DNA from 2 places in the Mesorhizobium sp. AR10 genome. Region 2 is predicted to be linked to the other one. Evidence: predicted binding sites of a transcription regulator. Region 2 holds the regulator's gene; the other holds the start of a gene.

Region 1 (3,408 bases), 810 kb from region 2:
CCGAGCCCCGCCTCCTTCGAGGCCCTGGCGGCCTCCTGGGTGGTCGGGAATTCGGCGACACGCACACCCTGCTCGATCGCTTCATCGACATGGCCTGTGGTGGCGTCGTCGTGGCTGGCCAGCACGATGCCGCGCTGATGGCAGGCGGCGGCGATCACTGCCCGGTTGGAGGCCGAGTTCATCGCCGACTCCGCCATCCGCTTTTCGCAGAATATCTTGAAGTCGCGATCGGTCAGCTTCAGTTTGCGCTGGTAGTAGTAGGCATAGGTTTCGAGGTTGACGAACTGGCGCTGGCCGGGCGCATGGTCCATCAGCGACGCCATCTTAACCCGTTCATCGTTGTCGAAATGCACAAAGGCGGCAAGGCAGTCCGGCGCCGAAACCTCGCAGCGCAGGTGGATGAAGTGGTCGGCCCGCAGCCGGTCCTGCTGGACGCTGTCCTCGATCGCATCGGCCAGCTTGCGCATGTCGTCGGACGTCATGTCGGCGTCCTCGTCCATGCCGACGCGCAAGGCATCGAGCACGGTGGTGATGCCGGCGGTCGCCACCTGCGCGTCATGGGCCAGTACCGCGGCGATCGGATTCCAGCGCACCTTGGGCCGCGGCGCGTAGTGGCCTTCGAGATGATCGGTGTGCAACTCGACCAGACCGGGGATGATGAAGTCGCCACCCATGTCCTCGCCGAGGCGGCCGGTACCGGCCTCGATGCCGGCGATCACGCCGTCGCGCAGCACAAGCGAACCCTCGACGATCTCGTCGGCAAGGACGATGCGGGCGTTGTTGAGAACAGTCTCGGCAGTCATCTCGGGCGGTCCTTGGTTGTCAGGCAGTTCTTGATTATTCAGGCGGTTTTTCTGGCCGGGCGATGCCCGAGCGCGTGATGGGAAAGCACCATGAACGGGGCGCCAGGTTCGGTTTCGACAAACAAGGTCAGCGCGTCCACCGGCACCGGCTGTTGCAGCACCTGCGCAAACAGGCTGTCGATTGCTAAGCGCAGACGAGGGCTTTCCTGTGTCCCCGCCCGGCCCGAAAGCGTCATGTGGAACCGGAAAGTCTCGAAGACGTAGGGGTAGCCCCACTGGCAGAGATTGCGGAATTCGGCCGGCTTCAGCGAATCGGGGCTGCGCCGCTCGATTTCCGATTCGGTCAGCGGCGCACGAAAACGGTCGAAGCCGATCACGACATCATCGGCGAAGCGATTGAGCGCCGGCAACGGTGCTTCCGGCACCAGCGCGAAGAAACTGTCGATCTGGCTGACGACCAGGCGTGGGATCGTCACCATCGGCGTCGCCTCGGCAAAGGCGTCGAGTGCGGTGCGAAGCGAGGTTTCGGTCTCGTTCGCGGCCAGCCGGAAGGGTGCCTTCAGCGTCGCATGAAAACCATAGCGCCGCGCCGAAGCGGTGTGGAAGGCGACTTCCGCCGCCGACAGGTCGGCGACTGCCTCGACCGGCCGGGTGACGGCACCGAACGGGTCGCGGCCGAGCCAGTTGGCGGCGATCCGCGCCAGCGGTTCGTCCTGCCGGGGGGTGAAATAGATGGCGTAGCGCATGAGAAGTCCTTCGTCAGCTTCGCTGCCATAGGCGATTTCCATGACGGATTGACGAAGCCTTGCAGCGTTTCCGATAACAAAACGACGCAATGAGGTCATTAGCCGACGATTTTTTCGTCTTGGACCAGCCGGGGAAAGACCGATCAGGCCTTCATCAGCCATTCGTGCTCGGGCGCGTTGTGGAATTTCCACGTCCGCTTCGGCCCGGCCATGACGTTGAGATAGTAGAGGTCATAGCCGTGGCAGGCCGCACAAGGATGGTAGCCCTCGGGCACCAGCACGACATCGCCGTCCTCGATCGCCATCGCCTCGTCCAGTGCGCGCTCGCCATTCTTGTCGGCATCGGTGTAGACGCGCTGGAAGGCAAAACCCTGCGGCGGGTTGAGACGGTGATAGTAGGTCTCCTCGAGATAGGATTCGGCCGGCAGATTGTCCTGGTCGTGCTTGTGCGGCGGATAGCTCGACGTGTGGCCACCGGGCGTGATGACCTCGACCACCAGCAGCGAGTCGGCCGGTTTTCCCTCCGGCAGGATATTGGTGACATGGCGGGTGTTGGTGCCCTTGCCGCGAACCTCCTGGCCAAGATCGTCCGGCGCGATGACACGGACCGGCAGGCCGCCGCCAAGGCCGGGCGCCGAGCAGACGGCGAGTTCCAGTTCGGTATCGGCGGTGACCGCCCAGTCCGAGCCTTGGGGCACATAGACAGACCACGGCTTGCCTTCGAAGGGCGACATGCGCTCGCCGAGCAGGCCGAGCTCCTTGCCGCCGGCTGCCGCCTTGCCCTTGCCGGTGACGAACACCAGGCAGATTTCACGATCCACCGTTTGCCCGGAGGCACTCTCGCCGGGCCTCAACCGGTGCAGATCGAAACCGACATAGGTCCAGCCGGCGCTTTTCGGCGTCACATGGGCGACGCGGCCATGGCCCTTCTCGGCTTTAACGAGCAGTTTCGACATGGAGTTATTCCTTCGGTTCGGCGTCAACCTTGTTCTGGTCGGCCGGCTTGTAGAGGTAGAAGAACTGCCAGACGGCGTAACCGGCGAAACCAAGGGCGAGAACGCCCCAGAATGGCGTGCCGGTGGCAAATTCGATCACGGACCAGACCAGGCAGACCGCGACTATGGCAACGCGCCGCCACAAGGGCCGGAAGAACGGGTGCTCATAGTCTTTCATTGGGCCAATCCGCGCTTCAACAACTGGTCATCAGATAGGCTGTCCGTCGCCGGGAATCCAGCGCTCATGCATTGGGGAAGCCCTGTGTTTCCACCGTGTAGCCGGCAGCCGTCATCACCCGCATAAGCTCCTTGTAGCCGACCTGCGCCATCTTGAGCGGCGGATTCTTCTTCGGATCCTGCTCGGCCTCGACCACGAACCAGCCTTCATAGCCATGATCGGCAAACTTCTTCACGATGGCGCCGAAATCCAGCGAGCCATCTCCCGGCACGGTGAAGGCACCAAGGGCGACGGCATCGAGGAAGGATTGCTTGCTGCGATCGAGCTTGTCGATCACCGCCATGCGCACATCCTTCACATGGACATGCGAGATACGCCGGTGGTGATTGTCGATGGCGCGCAGCACGTCACCGCCGGCAAAGGCCAGGTGACCGGCATCGAGCAGCAATGGAATGCCTTCGCCCGAATGGCGTATGAAGGCATCGAGCTCCGGCTCGGTTTCGACCACGGCCGCCATATGATGGTGGTAAGAGAGCGGCATGCCTTGTTCTGCGCACCATTCGCCGAACTCGGTCAGGCGCTTGGCGTACGCCTTCATCTCGTCGTCCGAAAGTTTTGGCTTGGTCGCGAGCGGCTTCGAGCGGTCGCCCTGGATGGAGCGGCCGACCTCGCCATAGACGATGCAA
Region 2 (3,408 bases):
GGCGCTGGTAGAAAAAAGGCATTTTGGTATGAACATCATGACCGAACAGTCCCTTGAAAACGCAGTGGGCGACAAAATGAACGCCAAGTCGAACGAAGTGATCAAGATGCGCGGCGACAAGGTCGGCGTGTTCTACGGCGACAAGCAGGCGCTGTTCGACGTCAATCTCGACGTCCGCCTCAACCAGGTGACGGCGCTGATCGGCCCCTCCGGTTGCGGCAAGTCCACCTTCCTGCGTTGCCTCAACCGCATGAACGACACAATCGACTCGGCGCGGGTGACCGGCAAGATCACGCTGGACGAAGAGGATATCTACGACAAGAACATCGACGTCGTCGAACTCAGGGCGCGTGTCGGCATGGTGTTCCAGAAGCCCAATCCGTTCCCGAAGTCGATCTATGAGAACGTCGCCTATGGCCCGCGCATCCACGGACTGGCAAAGCGTAAGGCTGACATGGACCAGATCGTCGAATCGAGTCTGAAGAAGGCGGCGATCTGGAACGAGGTCAAAGACCGCTTGCAGGAGGCAGGCACCGGCCTTTCCGGCGGCCAGCAGCAACGTCTGTGCATCGCGCGCGCCATCGCCGTGTCGCCCGAGGTGATCCTGATGGACGAGCCCTGTTCGGCACTCGATCCGATCGCCACGGCTCGCGTCGAGGAACTAATCGACGAACTGCGCCAGAACTACACGATCGTCATCGTCACCCACTCGATGCAGCAGGCGGCGCGCGTGTCGCAGCGCACGGCGATGTTCCATCTCGGCTATCTGGTCGAGGAGGGCGCCACCGACAAGATGTTCACCAACCCCGACGACAAGCGCACCCAGGACTACATCACCGGCCGGTTCGGCTGAGCGGTTCTGACAGCGAAGTTTCAGACACGAGGACGAAGATCATGGGTGAACATACCGTCGCGTCGTTCGATGAGGATCTGGAGCAGATCAGCCAGCTGATCCGCGACATGGGCGACCTGGCCCGCTCGATGGTCAGCGGCTCGACCAAGGCGCTGCTCAATTCGGACAACGCATTGGCGCAGCGTGTCGTTTCCGACGACGCCATCATGGATGCGCGTCAGCGCGAGCTCGACGACCGCGCCATCACGCTAATCGCCAAGCGCCAGCCGATGGCCAACGACCTGCGTGCGGTCGTCGGCTCGATCCGCATGGCTGGCGATCTCGAACGTATCGGCGACCTTGCCAAGAACATCGCCAAGCGCGTCGGCACCGTCGGCCTCAGCGTCACGCCGCGCGACCTCTCGCACTCCATCGATGTGATGGCGCAGCTGGTGCTGGTCCAGGTGCAAGGGGTCATCGAGGAATATGCAGCCGCGGACGCAGCAGCGCTCGCCACGCTCAGGAACAACGACGAGCGCATCGACGTCAAATACACCTCGGTGTTTCGCGAGCTTTTGACCTACATGATGGAAGACCCGCGCAACATCACCGCATGCACGCATCTGTTGTTCTGCGCCAAGAATCTCGAGCGCATCGGCGACCATGTCACCAACATCGCCGAAAACGCCTACTATGTGCTGACCGGTTCACAATTGCCTGCCAATCGTCCCAAGCAGGACGAAACGGCGATGTCCGCGCCGGCGGCATGACAGGGGTGACCAGTCGATGATCGCGCCACGCATCATGGTGGTGGAGGACGAGGAGCCGCTAGGCGTGCTGCTCCGCTACAATCTCGAATCCGAGGGCTACCAGGTCGAGGTGGTGACGCGCGGCGACGAGGCTGAAATCCGGCTGCAGGAAAACGTCCCCGATCTTCTGGTGCTGGACTGGATGGTGCCAGCGGTTTCCGGCATCGAGCTTTGTCGGCGCCTCAGGATGCGGCCGGAAACCGAACGGCTGCCGATCATCATGCTGACCGCGCGCGGCGAGGAGAGCGACCGGGTGCGCGGCCTCTCGACGGGGGCCGACGACTATCTGGTCAAACCGTTCTCGACGCCGGAATTCATGGCCAGGGTGAAGGCGTTGCTGCGTCGCGCCAAGCCGGAAGTGCTGTCCAGTGTGCTGAAGGTCGGCGATATCGTGCTCGATCGCGAATCGCACCGGGTCTATCGCAAGAAGAGCGAAATCCGGCTCGGGCCGACCGAATTCCGGCTGCTCGAATTCATGATGCGGCATCCCGGCCGGGTGTTCTCGCGCAGCCAACTGCTCGACAATGTCTGGGGTGAGACGATCTACATCGACGAACGCACGGTGGATGTGCATGTCGGCAGGCTGCGCAAGGCGGTCAACAATGGCCGCATGCCCGACGTCATCCGGACGATCCGTGGTGCGGGATACGCGATCAGGGAAGACTAGTCGCCCGGTTTGAATTCAGGCCACGTTCTTTCCGGTGACCGTTCGGGCCTGCGCGCCTGGTGCGAAAATCTCCTGGTCGACGAAGCTCAGCGCCCGCATGGCGCAGCCTTCGCGGATCAGCGGCAGTTCATTCGGCTCGGTGTCGAAGGAGATCGATTTCGAATGCTGGCCGCCGGCCGTCTGGGCGATGGCCTCGCGCAGTGCCGGCTCGATCAGGTCGAAAGCGGCGGCGCTGACGCCGACCATGGCGACCGGCGCCGGATCGATCAGCGCAAACAGGCTGCCGAGACCGAAGCCCAGCGCTTCACCAGCCTTGCGGTAGGCCTCGCGCTCCGGCCCGTCTTTCTCACGTGCCGCAGCTGCCAGAGTTCGCATGTCGGCGTCGCTGACGTCGGCGACCGGCTCGGCGTCCTCGCCCAATTGCCTGGCGTTGCGCCAGATGGCGTAGTTGCCGGCATAGGCCTCGACGCAGCCGCGCCGCCCACAACGGCAAAGCGCGCCGCCCGGGCGATGGATCATATGGCCGAACTCGCCGCCCGAGGAATGGGTGCCGGTGAACAACTCTCCCTTCAGCACCAGCCCCATGCCGATGCCGTGCGAGAGCAGGATGGCGATGAAGTCGTCACGGTAGCGGTCGGGATCGCGCCACTGCAGCGCCACCGCCATCATGTTGCAGTCGTTTTCCATCGTGGCCGGAATGCCGAATTCGGCCTCCAGTATGTCGGCGAAAGCAATGTCGGTCAGCGGCGTGATCGGTGACCACAGCATGGCGCGCGCGTGGGAATCGGTGATGCCCTGAATGCCCATCGCAATGCGGGCGATGCTGTGGACGTCGAGATCGGCGTCTTCGAGCCGGCGGCGGACGATGGCGACGCATTCCCCGATCAGTTCGTCGCGCGGCATGCTCAGCGTGTCCAGCCGGCGCTGTTCCTCGGCGACCAGCTGGCCGGCATAGTCGATGACGGCGACGGAAAGGAAGTTGAGCGACAGCACCACGGTCATGACCGCCGCGGCTTCCGGATTGAGGCCAAGGCCGACTTGCGGGCGGCCGCGTTTCAGCGCGACAGCCTCGCTGGCCTTGCTCTCGGCCAGGATGCCTT

What was found. The regulator PhoB, encoded in region 2, activates phosphate uptake and scavenging genes when phosphate is short. The targets are predictions, from matches to a motif close to TGTCATNNANCTGTCAT.
Region 1: LHFGNBLO_RS07410 (DUF1045 domain-containing protein) is a predicted target of PhoB. The motif match lies at 1,590-1,606, and genes of this name have one in related genera.

The regions. Positions count from the first base shown of each region.
Region 1 is NZ_CP080524.1:850,400-853,807, forward strand. Features, by position in the region: gene LHFGNBLO_RS07405 (alpha-D-ribose 1-methylphosphonate 5-triphosphate diphosphatase) at 1-803, opposite strand, end outside; gene LHFGNBLO_RS07410 (DUF1045 domain-containing protein) at 842-1,549, opposite strand; gene iolB (5-deoxy-glucuronate isomerase) at 1,693-2,505, opposite strand; gene LHFGNBLO_RS07420 (DUF3329 domain-containing protein) at 2,510-2,722, opposite strand; gene iolE (myo-inosose-2 dehydratase) at 2,787-3,408, opposite strand, start outside.
Region 2 is NZ_CP080524.1:1,657,821-1,661,228, forward strand. Features, by position in the region: gene pstA (phosphate ABC transporter permease PstA) at 1-11, shown strand, start outside; gene pstB (phosphate ABC transporter ATP-binding protein PstB) at 29-853, shown strand; gene phoU (phosphate signaling complex protein PhoU) at 895-1,602, shown strand; gene phoB (phosphate regulon transcriptional regulator PhoB) at 1,619-2,308, shown strand; gene LHFGNBLO_RS11570 (ROK family protein) at 2,324-3,408, opposite strand, start outside.